4 regions of the Brevibacillus sp. SAFN-007a genome follow, and region 4 is predicted to be linked to each of the others. Evidence: riboswitches for the same ligand, from Rfam matches in the RefSeq annotation. Region 4 holds a riboswitch; each other region holds the start of a gene.

Region 1 (3,308 bases), on a different contig from region 4:
AGGCGGGGGAATCAGGAACCGCCCTGCTTTAGCCTGACCCAATGGTTGTAATCGTGAATCGCAAAGCCGGCAAAGCTCGCATAACGCCCGAGATGTTCCTGTGCTACCTGCAACTCGGTTTTCATCGTCTGGAGCGGCAGCGCGTGAAAGCTCGTGTGGGGGCCTTCGTTGCTGGGAGCCGTCTCTACGGCGACGATCACCTGCTTTTTCAGCGTGGCCGCTTCCCGCAAAATCGGATGAGCGTTGGCAATGATCCCGTCCTGGCCCAGTGCGACATTGCGGTAGTCCATGATGACTACCGCATCTGCCTTTTCCAGCATCCAGGCGCTCAAGCTGTAATTCGTGCCCGGAACCTTGACCTGATGGAGCCAAAACGGGATGTCGAGCGTGAGCGTAAGCCCGCTTGCCCGCCTGTCTTTTTCGATCAGGCGAACCGTGTCCATCCAGCTTTGCACGATTTTGTCGCGATTTGACTTCCATTCCGGCAAAATGTACGGCTCAATGTCAAAGTGCAGTCCGGCGAACCGCTCTTGCGCGGCGACCGAGGCGTTGTACGCGCGGACCCAGTTGATAAACGCCTTGAGCTCGCCATGGCTTGCAGGAAAAGACCATTGGGGACGGCCTTCCAGCGCTTCTACGGCGATTTGCTTTTCCTGCGCCTTGCGGATGAACTGCTGGTAGACAGTCGGCGGGATGTCCCGGTCGATTTGCAGGTAGATCGCGCTCAATTGATGCTCGCTGGCAAACTGGATAATCTGCTCTTGCTGGGTGTAGAGCAGGCTGGCATCCCAAAGCCACGTGCTGCGCCGATGTTGCCAGGTGCTGTCGGGAGCAGGCGGCACAGAGGCCGGAGGGATTGCACTCGCATGGCCGGAAGTGGTGATCGCGACCAGGTTGCGCTCGGCCAGCCACTCGATCCGGGCGTCAAACAGCTCGCTGATGAAGCGGAGCGGAACCATCGTGCGGTTGTTGCGGAGGACGGCCGGGGCGTCGAAGCGTACCTTTTTGCCGTTGACCAGCGCGTAGTCCTGGCCGATGGTCAACTGAATGGTGTTCGGTTCTTTCCGGAGCGTCATCTGGCTCGTCTGTGGGTGCCACTGCATGCCAAGGCCGAGCTTTTCCGCGACAAACCGGGCGGGAACCATGGTGCGCTGCGTGCTTGGGTCTACGTAGGGCTGGGTGTCGGGAAAGGTGACGTACTCTCCGTTTACGGCTACCTGGATGTGCGGAGCGGACTGGGCAAAAGAGAAGGGGGCGGCGCTGAGCAGAAAGGTCAGCAGGCCGACCTGCTGCATTTTTTTCATCTGTGTTTTTCCTCGCGGCATTTTATAGGATGTGCGGTACTATTTTACAATAAGGCGGCCTGCCTCCGCCTGATGACAAGGTTGCAGGGGAGCAGGAAACATCCGTGAAGAAACGACTACTTTTCAGCTTCGCTCTTTGCCGGATTGCAGCTTTTGCTTGAATCCCTGGGAGCATTTGCTATTATTAAAACAAGCCATGGTCATGGAAACGAACGACATTTGAATAGCGTAGAAAAACAGGTCCTTGTTTTTTGCGAGCGGCAGCTTGCGAAAGCGAGGTTAAAAGGGAAGTTTGGTGAAAAGCCAACGCGGTCCCGCCACTGTAAAAGAGGAGCTCTTCTTCTGGGCAACGGCGCCATCCACTGCACGCCAGCGTGCGGGAAGGAGGAAGAAGGGCGATGATCCTTGAGCCAGGAGACCTGCCTGTTTTGATGTGTACACTGATTTCCTTCGGGTCAAAGGATGAGGTGAGGATTGTTGCAGTCGGCTATCCGCGCTTTGTTTTCCTTGGAGGTTTGGGGAAACAAGGCGTTTTTTTGTACACGGAACGCGAAACAGGGGGCAAAACGGCTAACTCCTCCTTGTTTCCGTCAGGTCAATCACGAAGCGAGGGAAAACAGTTGAATCGGCAACGGAGCCTACCCTGCATTTTTGGAGCGCTGTGCCTCCGAAAATGATGAGGGATGGGCAACGGGGCCTACCATTTATTTGGGGGGTGACCGTACTTGGGCAACAAGCGGGGCCTGTTTTTGGTCTACACCGGAGACGGCAAAGGAAAGACAACAGCAGCGGTGGGGCTGGCTGTGCGGGCGACTGGACGAGGCAAGAAGGTTATCATGATCCAGTTCATCAAGTCGCCGGAGCGCACGTACGGAGAAAAACTCGTCTTCGACAGGCTGGGCATTGAAATCGTGCAAAAAGGCGTAGGTTTCACCTGGACGAAGACGCCGGAGGAGCATCGGGCGGCGCTGAAGGAGGCGTGGGCATACGCCCGGGAAAAGCTCGCTTCGGGCGAGTACGACGTCGTCATTCTCGACGAGCTGAACAATGCGCTGGCGATCGACCGTTTTCCCATTGCGGACGTGCTGCCGCTCGCGGACGTTTTGGAAGCGATTCAAAACAGGCCGAGCCATGTGCATCTGGTCGTGACGGGGCGGAGCGCCAAGCAGGAAATCATCGACATGGCCGATCTGGTGACAGAGATGAAGCCGATCAAGCATTACTACGAGGAAGGAATACCAGCGGTGCTGGGGGTAGAGTTTTGATGAATGTGCTGGAAGCGTACGGCCACGGTGGAGATTTGTTGACGGCAGCGGACCGCTTTGGGATGGAGCCGGGCCAATTTCTTGATTTTAGTGCCAATATCAACCCGCTGGGCATGCCGGACAGCGTGCGCGAGATGCTGTTGGCCTCGCTGTCTGCCGTGCTGCGTTACCCGGACCCTGGGCATCGCCAGTTTCGCCGGGCGTTGGCAGAGCGGTTGCAGTTGCCAGAGGAATGGCTTTTGCCTGCGAACGGAGCGGCGGAGGCGATGGCGCTCGCGATTCTCGGGCTGCAGCCGCAAACGGTCGGCGTGATTTATCCTTGCTTTTCGGAATATGCAGAGCTTTCCGAGCAGTTTGGCGCAACCGTCATCGGCTGCTACGGAAACGAAGCGAACGGCTACAAGGCCGACAGCGCCGAGCTGTACCGGCTGTTTGAACAGGCCGATCTGGTGTTTGTCGGCTCGCCGAACAATCCGACTGGCATCGTGTATGAGCCGCAGGAGCTGTTGCAGATGGCGGACTGGACGGCCCAGACCGATACGTGGCTGGTCGTGGACGAGGCGTTTCTCGACTTTGTGGAGGAAAGCCGCCAGTTTACGCTGGCAAGTCGTCTGGAGCGCTTTCCCCGCGTCATTTTGTTGCGGTCGATGACGAAAATGTACGCGATCCCCGGTTTGCGTCTCGGCTACGCGATCGCTCATCCGGACGCGATTGCGAAAATGCGCGCGAAGCAGGTGAG
Region 2 (3,308 bases), on a different contig from region 4:
GGTGATCGTGGATGTCTCCTGGAGCTGGAAAATTTCCGTGCACAGATTGGACATTTTCACAGAGCCGATGTCCTTCAGCGCGTGGTTTTTGTTCGCGTTCGTCTTGTTCATGATGTACGGATAGCCCGATTCCATCTGGATCATCGCGATCTTGGTGAGCATGTCGCGGGCGCTCATGACCACCTTTTTCTTGACGCGCTCGTTTGCCACCAGCTCGTCGTACATTTCGTCGAGATCCATATCATCCAGATGGACACCGTATTCCTTGTAGACGGAGTACGGAGCAAATACAGTCAGCGGTTTGTTTTCCTCTGCCAGCTTGTAGAACACATTTGGCACGATCAGGCCGATCGACAGCGTCTTGATCCGCGATTTTTCATCGGCATTGATCTTTTTGCAATCGAGAAATTCGTTGATATCCCAGCCGAAGATGTTGTAGTACGCTGCCCCGGAGCCTTTGCGCTGCCCCATCTGATCGGCGTAGGAAAACGCGTCCTCCAGCAGCTTGAGCACAGGCATGACGCCCTTGGCCGCCCCCTCGACGCCTTTGATCGGCTCACCGCGTCCGCGCAGCTTGGACAGGTTGACGGCTACGCCGCCGCCGATTTTCGAGAGCTGCATGCAGGTGCCGAGCACGTAGTTGATCGAGTTCAGGGAGTCGTCCATCTCCAGAAGGAAGCAGGACACCATTTCGCCCCGACGGCTTTTCCCCGCATTGAGGAACGTCGGCGTCGCCGGCTGGAGTCGCTGTTCCATCATCGACACCGTCAGCCGCTTCGCCAGCTCGAAGTCCCCTCGTCCGAGCGAAAGCGCCACAATCGCCACCCGATCCGGGTACTGCTCCAGATACATCGATTTGTCGTCTGTTTTCAAGGCATAGTCTTTGTAGAACTTGGAGATGGCCATGTACGAAGCGAATTGAAAACCAACCTCATGCGCCAGGCGAAAAATCTCATCGACCTGTTCAACGGTGTAGTTTTCGTACACATTTTCATAAAAATCATGTTCGATCAAATAGTCCATGCGTTCTTTCACACTGCGGAAGGTCATGGTCTTCGCCTGTACTTCTTCCATGAAGACAGCGACAGCCTCTCTGTCTTTTTCCAATTGGTAAAATCCGTCGCTTCCTCGCTGCATCAGTTGGTTGTTCAATTCAATGTGTCGCAATTGCTGCCACCCCACTCGTAAATTGTTCCACGTCACGGCCGGTTCCGGACAGTTCGAATTTGGAAATGACCGGAACGCCATATTGGCTCGCGATGGTGTCTGCGCTTTTGGCAAAGCTGGCTCCCCAGTTGCGGTTGCCGCTCGCCGACACCCCGCGCAAATAGACATGATTCCGCTTCAGGAAACGGTCCACCTTCTCCGGCACCTGGCCAAAGCCTGTCGTGTACGTGACCAGAATGAACGGCTCGTCGATCACCATGTCCGGATCAATCTCCACGTGCGGCAGATCGAGCTTGCTGACGAATCTTCGTACGTTTCCTGTTTTTGAATCAAAAGCGATTAGCATGTCCCTCATCCTTTACTGCAAATGTATACGTTTCAGCCAAAGGAAAAGCGCATCCGACGCCAAAATGTCGAATGCGCATGATGATCCCCATCGTATCCATCCGTCCAAATCGAATGGAGCGCTCGAACACTTCCCTATCTCCCGTAGGTTTTCCAGTGCCGACGGTCAGGCAGGTCTCCTGGCTCGGGGTCATCGCTCCATTTTCGCCTTCCCGATTGGCTGAATCAGTGGCGTACAAACAAAATGGAACTCTCTCATCACAGTGGCGGGACCGCGTCGGAATTTCACCGACTTCCCTATTAAGTCTACCAACATCTAGCGTGGTAAACACCTGTCCGCATCAATATATAGTTGGTAAAACTTACTTTACCTCAATATATCGTAGTAGTCAAGCTCAGCGTGCGCGATTTTGGCCAATGGGTTCCCTCTCTATTTCTCTATTGCCAGTCTCGAATTTTCGTTCCTATAATGAATAGGTTCCCTGCACAAAAGTTGACGCCACAAGCGAATGGAGAGTGATCCATGATGGAAAGCACGATGTATGAAGCCGTTACCATTCCTCGTTCCCACATCAGAAAAATGGCCTACCGCGATCGCACGTTCCACCTCTACGTCAGCATCCCCGACGTGACTCCGCCGCCATCCGGCTTCCCGGTCATCTATTTGCTGGATGCAAACTCGGTGTTTGGCACCATGACCGAAGCGATCCGCTTGCAATCCCGGGCACCTGAAAAGACGGGCGTGAATCCGGCAATCGTCGTCGGTATCGGTTATCCGACAGAAGCGCCGTTCCATCCATCGCGCTATTACGATTTCACCCACGCCGTCCCTGTATCCGAGCTGCCCGCTCATCCGCGCGGCGGCGAATGGCCGGAAATGGGCGGGGCAGAAGACTTCCTCACCTTTATCGAAGACACGGTGAAACCCGCCATCGAACAGGACTTGCCTGTCGATCGCACGCGACAAACGATTTTCGGACATTCGCTCGGCGGTCTGCTCGTGCTGCATGCCTTGCTGACCCGCCCGCACGCCTACCAGTGCTATATCGCCGGCAGCCCGTCCATCCACTGGAACGAGAGCGTCCTCTTGGAAGAGGAACGCCGCCTGCCGTCCTTGCTCACAGACGATTTGCGGGTTCGGGCGCTGCTTGCTATCGGGGAGCTGGAAAACGACGGACGCTTCCAGGTCCATGAGAAAGCACAGGCCATGGCCAAGCGATTGTCCGCCATGGGCGATGGCCAGATCGAAGCGGCTTTTCGCCAGTTCCCGGACGAAAATCATACATCCGTCCTGCCTGTCCTCATCAGTCACGCCATTCGGTTTGCTTCGAAGACAGCTGCCCGGTAGTCCGGGCAGCTTTTTTGATCCCGCGTTACGGAAACCAGGCAGTCGGCGCACACGAAAAAGCCGCCCATACGAAAAGATGAGCGGCCATGCGTGCCCTCCTGCTCTTTTTCGCCTATTGCAGAGACCTCACCTTGTCGATCTGCGGCAACTCCTCGATGGCAGCTACGACGCCCGGTGTAATCTCTTCGTCGGTCACGCAGATCAGGAGAGCGTGTTTCCCCTTTTGCTCGCGCGACACATTCAACTTGGAAATATTGATCTCATGCTCAGCCAGCTTGCGGGAAACGTCGTAAATGACGCCGGGATAGTCGGTATGGTGAACCAAAAGACCGTGAGCGCCCGGAGGGATCCGACAGGCGCAGAAATTGATCTCGCTGATGTACACCTCGCGCCAGTCCTGGGCAAACGTGTACTTGTTCGCGCCCACGCGCAAAACCGCCAGATGATT
Region 3 (3,308 bases), on a different contig from region 4:
CATATGAAGCCTACAGAACCGATTTCCTTGGGGCAGCGCATCCATCTGATCGACGGGTTTGATATGGGGTGGGAGCAGCGGACGGGAACGTATGTCATCGCCGAGGAAGAGCTGACGCTGGTCGAGACAGGGCCAAGCCCCTCTGTCCCGTACATACGGGAAGGGCTGCGCAAGCTCGGATTTTCCCCGGAGCAGGTGAAGTATATCATCGTGACGCACATTCACCTCGATCACGCGGGAGGAGCGGGGCTTTTTTTGCGCGAGTGCCCGCAGGCAAAAATCGTGGTGCATCCAAAAGGAGCGCGCCATCTGGCAGACCCGAGCCGGCTGATCGCGGGCGCCAGAGCAGTCTATCGCGACGATTTCGACCGTCTGTTCGATCCGATTGTCGCCGTTCCCGAAGAGCGGATGATCGTGCGCGGCGACGGAGAGACGCTGCAAATTGGCGCCCATTGTGCCCTGGAATTTTGGGACACGCCGGGACATGCCAACCACCATTTCAGCATATACGATCCTGTCAGCCGCGGCATGTTCACGGGCGATACGGCGGGCGTCTTCTACCCGCAGCTCCAAAAGGACGGCATTCACTTCGTCCTGCCGTCCACCTCGCCGAACCAGTTTGATCCGCAGGCGATGCTGCGCTCCGTGGAACGATTTGAACAGCGCGAGTTGGAGCGGATGTACTTCGGTCATTTTGGCGCGACCGACGATGTTGCCAGCGTCTACCGACAGGTGCGCGAGTGGCTTCCTGTCTTTGTCGCGGAAGGTGAGGCGGTCGTAGCCGCCGGACTCGGCGATGGCGAACTGGCGGAGCGGCTGTTCGCACGCGTCTTGGCCCATCTGCAATCGCGGGGGATCGGCGACGGGCACGAGGTGCTGGACGTGCTGCGGCTCGATTTGCAAGTATGTGCGATGGGAATTGTCGACTATTTGCAAAGGAACCGACCATAGCGGAAGAGGCCAGGCGGTGGTGTGAACAAGAAGCGCAGCCTGCGTGGCAAAGCCGTGCGGCCGGTGAAAAAGCATTCTTTTTTTGACAAAGGAATGCTATCATGGTGGATGAGTCTTAGCATGCTTGCGGGCCATGACAATGGAATACGCGCAAACAGGTGCCTTGGTCCTCACAAGGGACGAGGTGAAAAGGGAAGCCGGTGCGAATCCGGCGCGGTCCCGCCACTGTAAAGCGGCTGTCGCAAAGCTGCCAAGCCAGGAGACCTGCCTGTTTGTCTGATGTGCCTGCGCCTTCGCGGAAAGGTTCGGCCCGTTCAGGACGCTTTTGGCGTGAGCCGCCGTCATCCTGACAAGTCGACCCTTTGTTTTCCGGTTGGAAGCGAAGGGTTTTTCTTTGCTAGGAATCAACCAGTCGCACAGAAAGGAAGTCATACATATGAAACGCGCATGGAAATGGCTCATCCCGCTCGTGCTGGCCGCAAGTCTCGTCGGCTGCGGCGGCAACACCCAGACGGCACCTGCTCCGCAGGCAGAGGCGCCGCAGACTGCATCGCAGGACGCAGCTGCCAAACAGACCGTCTACCCGCTTACGGTCAAAGACGCCACGGGAAAAGAAGTAACCGTGGCCAAAGAGCCGCAACGCATCGTCTCTACCTCTCCGGCAGAGACGGAAATTTTGTTCGCGCTCGGCTTGAACGATCGGATCGTCGGCGTCTCTGACTTTGACGACTATCCGGCAGAAGCCGGCACGAAGCCGAAGGTGGGCGGAGTCGTCAAGCCGAGCGAAGAGGCGATTCTCGCCCAGTCGCCCGATCTGGTCATCGGGGGAATCTCCATGGAAAAGCCGGTTGCGGACAAGCTGAAATCGCTCGGCATGCCGGTGTACGTTACGCATCCGAAAAAGATAGATGACATCCTGAACAACATTTTGACGATGGGGGTCATCACGAACCGACAGGAGCAGGCGGAAAAAGTCGTCGCCGCCATGAAACAGGATATCGCCCGCGTCCAGGATGCCGTCAAAGCGGTAAAGCCGGAAGACAAGAAACGAGTTTACCTGGAGTTTGCGCCAGGCTGGACGGTAGGCAAAGGGGAGTTCCTGGACGAGCTGGTGACGCTGGCAGGCGGAACGAATATTGCGGCCGACACGGAGGGCTGGAATCCGATCAGCGAGGAAAAAATTTTGAAAAGCGATCCTGACGTCATTTTGTACGCCAAAGGCATTACCGATGAGAAGACAGGAGCGAAGCTGGAGGAGATCATCGCCAACCGCAACGGCTGGGATACGATGAAAGCGATCCGCGAGAAGCAAATCTTCGGGCTGGATCAAAACATTCTCGCGCGCCCGGGACCACGGATTACACAAGGCTTGATCGAGGTAGCCAAGGCGATTTATCCTGACCTGGTGAAATAAACAATGAAAAAGCAATGGCTTGTATGGGGAGGAGCGAGCAGCCTCGTGCTGCTCGTATCCGTGGTAGTCAGCATTTCGATGGGAGCGGCAGCGCTCCCTCTTTCGCAAGTATGGCTCATCCTCTTGCACCAGCTTCCCGGCATGTCAGACTGGATTCCGGCGACATGGCCGGAGTCGTCCGAGCAGATTGTGATGAAGGTGCGGTTTCCGCGCGTCGTGCTCGCAGTTCTGATCGGGGCTTGCCTGTCGCTTGCGGGCGCGGGCTTTCAAGGCGTGTTGCGCAATCCGCTTGCGGACCCGTTCACGATGGGCGTAGCATCCGGTTCGGCCGTCGGTGCGGCTTTTCTGATCCTGTTCGGCTTGCAGTTCGCCGTTCTCGGGGAGTGGAGCACGCCTGTCGTCGCCTTTTTGACCGGAATCGTCAGCTTGTGGATTGTGCTTGCGCTCGCCAAGACGCAGGGCAAGCTACAGACAGAGACGCTGATTTTGTCCGGCGTCGTCATCCAGGCATTTCTTGGTTCGCTCGTGTCCTTCATGGTGTCCTTGTCGGATCAGACCGTGAACGAGATCGTCTTCTGGCTGATGGGCAGCCTGTCGTTTCGCGGCTGGGCCTTTACATACGTACTGATTCCGTATTTGCTGATCGGTGCGCTCGTGCTGTTTGGCTATGCTCGTTCGTTGAACCTGTTTGCGCTCGGGGAGCGGCAGGCGGCGCATCTCGGCGTACATGTCGACAAGGCGAAGCTGGCCATTTTGCTGGTCTCCACGCTTTTGACTGCGGCGGCGGTTTCGATTGCGGGGATTATCGGATTTGTCGGGCTGGTCGTGCCGCATCTGGTGCGGATGCTGGTCGGCCCCGACTACCGCATTCTGCTGCCGATGGCGACGATCTGCGGCGGTGTGTACGTGCTGTGGGCCGATACGCTGGCGCGGATGCTGCTTG
Region 4 (3,308 bases):
GCGTAACGGATGGCGAGAATACTTTCTCTTTTTCCAGCTCGATGACGTTTTTGCCCAGCAGTTCATCTTTGCCGATCCCGTACATTTCGTAGGACGAATCCCCGACTAGCTGAATATAGCCTTCCGGGTCCGTGATGAGCAGATGATCGCGCGACGTCTCCACGATGCCTTCCAGCACGCGGCTCATCCATCGCTCCCGGCACTCTTCCTTCTTCATTCGTCCGCCTCCTTTTGGCTTCAGGCTGGTGTCGCCTCTTCCGCTTGCCAGCTTGTCCCCTTCGCCTTTTCCCCAAACCGTTGCTGCCTTCGCGGACGGCTATATTTATGTCCTTTTATTATAGATTATTACAGAATAGAAAATAGCACTTGCCAGAACAACGAAAGCCAAAACAGCCGTACATGCATCGTCGGCTGTTTTGGCTGCCCTGCTCGTTTGTGTTACGAAGAAGTCACACTGTCGCTCGCCCGAAAAAATCGTTCCACCAACTCTTCCGAAACATCGCCCAAAGTACGGTACGTATAGCGGGGAGAACGGTCCCTATCAATGAGAACCGAGCGAACCCCTTCAAAAAAATCGGGATGCCGCATAAAGTTTTGCGCAAGTACAAGGTCTGTCGCAAAGCATTCTTCCCTTGTTTTGTTTTCGCCATCGACCAGTTGTTTCAAGGTGACTTTCAGGGAGCTGGGCGACTTCTCCAGAATAGCGGCTTTTGTTTTCGCGGCAAACTCGCTCTCCTCTGCTTCCAGGGAGGCAAGGATTTCCTCGATCGTGGCAAACGCAAAGTGACGGTCAATCGATTCGCGCAGAGCGGCAAGCTGTCCCTCGCCTGCTGGCGTTTCCGCATACGCCTGAATCAACGGGTCCAGCTCCACCGCCGCCTTTTCTCCCGTCCAATCTTTTTGTTCCAGCTCGCCAAGAAACGCTTTCAGCCGCTCGCTGGCCATGTACACGTCCGCCGCCTGGCTGTACAGCACATCGGGAGCCTGAATGACAGCAGCGGTCAAAGCGAGGTATCGGCCGACATATCCAGGTGCCTTGTTCAGAAAATACGCGGCGCCTACGTCCGGGAAAAAGCCAATATTCATTTCCGGCATGGACCATTTCGTGCGCTCGGTCACGATTCTGTGGCTGGCTCCGTAAGTCAACCCGACTCCGCCTCCCATCACCACTCCGTCGAGTACAGCGACGATCGGTTTGCCGAACGCGTAAACCATCTGGTCCACTTGGTACTCGTCCGCAAAAAAGCGAACGGCTTTTTCCAGCGCTTCCGCACCTGTATTCGCCTCGTACAGCGCTTTTATATCCCCGCCTGCGCAAAAGCCTTTTGTCCCTTCTCCTTTTATGACCACGAGGCGGACGTTCTCCTTGCCCGCCCATTCACGCAGTCGTTGCCCGATAGCCAAAACCATGTCGTGCGTAAGCGAATTGATCGCTTGCGGCCGGTTTAGCGTGATCGTAGCCAGGCCATTGTCGCCAACGGAAAACAGCACGTCGTTTGTCATGGAATCCTCCTTTTCAGGAATGAGTAAAATGCGGCTTTCGCTTCTCAATGAACGCTTGAATCCCTTCTTTGGCATCGGCTGTCGCGAACAGCTCGGCAAATTTTTGCCATTCTATTTCCAGCCCTTCCGCCATGCTTCCCCTCTCGCTGTGCGTGATGCACGCCATTGCCCGCGCAACGCTCGTCATGCTCTTGCCTTCTATCAGGGAGTGGCTATCGCCGGATAATCTCGCCCTTTCATTTCGTGTAATGGGCTTTGATCACGCTCGGATTCTCTATCGTCAAGTTGTTCATTATGCACGTCTGAAAATCGTTGGTACAATACTCGACTGTCCCAAACCTAAAGTCATTCATCCGTCACGTACCCTCCTGAAAATCCGCACAAAAAAAACAACTTCTGCAGAAGTTGTTAAGAGGCGAATGAATACCGAAATAAGCATGCCGATTGTCAAAATCAAAAACACGCCCATCCATTTCGCACTTAACACCCCCTATCCTCGTAGGTATTGATGTTGTGCTCAAACAGGCAGGTCTCCTGGCTTATGTTCATCGCTTTTCGAACCTTCCCATTTTCGGCTGGCGAAAACAGTGGCATCTTCGAATCGCTCCCAATTACAGTTGCGGGACAGCGTCGGATTCTAACCGTACTTCCCTTTTAAGCAGATAACGCTATCTGCACCTGTTTGTACACGTATTTAGTTTGCCCTGAATATAACATCTATTCAGAAAATTAACAATCGGTTTCTTTTCTATATAATGGGTGCTAGAAAGCCAGCTTCTCTCGGAAAGCTGGCCTGACGCTTCTACACTTTTTTCACGAACGCTGATTTCAGTTTCATCGCACCCAACCCGTCGATCTTGCAATCGATATCGTGGTCGCCGTCCACCAGGCGAATGTTTTTGACCTTTGTGCCGATTTTCACGACCATCGAACTCCCTTTTACTTTCAGGTCTTTGATGACCGTGACCGTATCGCCGTCTTGCAGGACATTTCCGTTGGCGTCCTTGATTACTTTTTCACCGCTGTCCTCGGCTTGTGCCTGCAATGTCCACTCGTAGCTGCATTCCGGACAAATGAGCATGCTTCCATCCTCGTACGTGTACGCGGAATGACATTTGGGGCAGTTTGGCAATGTACTCATGTTTTTTTATACCTCCATCCCATTTCGGCTCATTGTAACATAGGATGGCTTTTCATGCATGGCTGCTGCCAAATCCCGAACGAAACCACACCCCAGCCATGAACCGCCGTTCCTCGGATTGTAGCGTTATCCGTGAATCGCATGTCCCAACGCGCCGCGAACCGCCTCCAGCAGCACTTCCGATAGCGTAGGATGGGGGGCGATAAAGCTCTCCATCGCATCTGCTGTCATTTCCGCATGCAGGAGCAGCGCGGCTTGCCCGATCAACTCTGTTGCCAGAGGGCCGACCAGCGTCACGCCGACGATCTCGTGGTACGTTGGCTCGACCAGCACTTTTACTTTGCCTGCGGCTTCCTGCACAATCATCGCCTTGCCGTTGGCCGAAAAAGAAAACTCGCCGACGAGCAGCCCTTCGTATCGTTCTCTGGCCTGTCGCTCTGTCAGCCCGACAGAAGCCACCTCCGGGGAGGTATACATGCAGCGGGGTACAGCCCGCAGGTTGAGGATCGCTTCCTCGCCGCACGCCTGGCGGGCAGCGACCTCGCCTTCGTGAAAAGCTACGTGGGCAAGCTGAATCGTTCCGCGCGCATCCCCTGCGGCATAAATATGCGGCTGGCTCGTCTGCAAGCGCTCGTTTACCTCGATCCCGCGCGCTGTCGCTTGC

Evidence for each region. Region 4 has a riboswitch for cobalamin ahead of ACTHO6_RS03805 (enoyl-CoA hydratase-related protein). Riboswitches for the same ligand answer to the same signal wherever they lie in the genome.
Region 1: linked by a shared signal. The riboswitch ahead of cobO (cob(I)yrinic acid a,c-diamide adenosyltransferase) and the one ahead of ACTHO6_RS03805 (enoyl-CoA hydratase-related protein) in region 4 are both predicted to bind cobalamin.
Region 2: linked by a shared signal. The riboswitch ahead of nrdI (class Ib ribonucleoside-diphosphate reductase assembly flavoprotein NrdI) and the one ahead of ACTHO6_RS03805 (enoyl-CoA hydratase-related protein) in region 4 are both predicted to bind cobalamin.
Region 3: linked by a shared signal. The riboswitch ahead of ACTHO6_RS09035 (helical backbone metal receptor) and the one ahead of ACTHO6_RS03805 (enoyl-CoA hydratase-related protein) in region 4 are both predicted to bind cobalamin.

Annotation. Positions count from the first base shown of each region.
Region 1 covers NZ_JBQCKK010000010.1:102,808-106,115, reverse strand. The annotation lists gene ACTHO6_RS12840 (copper amine oxidase N-terminal domain-containing protein) at 12-1,304, opposite strand; cobalamin riboswitch at 1,526-1,745, shown strand; gene cobO (cob(I)yrinic acid a,c-diamide adenosyltransferase) at 2,030-2,569, shown strand; gene cobD (threonine-phosphate decarboxylase CobD) at 2,569-3,308, shown strand, end outside.
Region 2 covers NZ_JBQCKK010000008.1:24,929-28,236, reverse strand. The annotation lists gene nrdE (class 1b ribonucleoside-diphosphate reductase subunit alpha) at 1-1,167, opposite strand, end outside; gene nrdI (class Ib ribonucleoside-diphosphate reductase assembly flavoprotein NrdI) at 1,154-1,513, opposite strand; cobalamin riboswitch at 1,665-1,863, opposite strand; gene ACTHO6_RS11170 (alpha/beta hydrolase) at 2,039-2,860, shown strand; gene ACTHO6_RS11165 (ACT domain-containing protein) at 2,973-3,308, opposite strand, start outside.
Region 3 covers NZ_JBQCKK010000005.1:213,879-217,186, reverse strand. The annotation lists gene ACTHO6_RS09040 (MBL fold metallo-hydrolase) at 4-951, shown strand; cobalamin riboswitch at 1,091-1,237, shown strand; gene ACTHO6_RS09035 (helical backbone metal receptor) at 1,388-2,365, shown strand; gene ACTHO6_RS09030 (FecCD family ABC transporter permease) at 2,369-3,308, shown strand, end outside.
Region 4 covers NZ_JBQCKK010000002.1:68,736-72,043, reverse strand. The annotation lists gene ACTHO6_RS03815 (sigma-54 interaction domain-containing protein) at 1-217, opposite strand, end outside; gene ACTHO6_RS03810 (enoyl-CoA hydratase/isomerase family protein) at 439-1,503, opposite strand; gene ACTHO6_RS03805 (enoyl-CoA hydratase-related protein) at 1,517-1,690, opposite strand; cobalamin riboswitch at 2,011-2,200, opposite strand; gene ACTHO6_RS03800 (zinc ribbon domain-containing protein YjdM) at 2,306-2,644, opposite strand; gene lpdA (dihydrolipoyl dehydrogenase) at 2,771-3,308, opposite strand, start outside.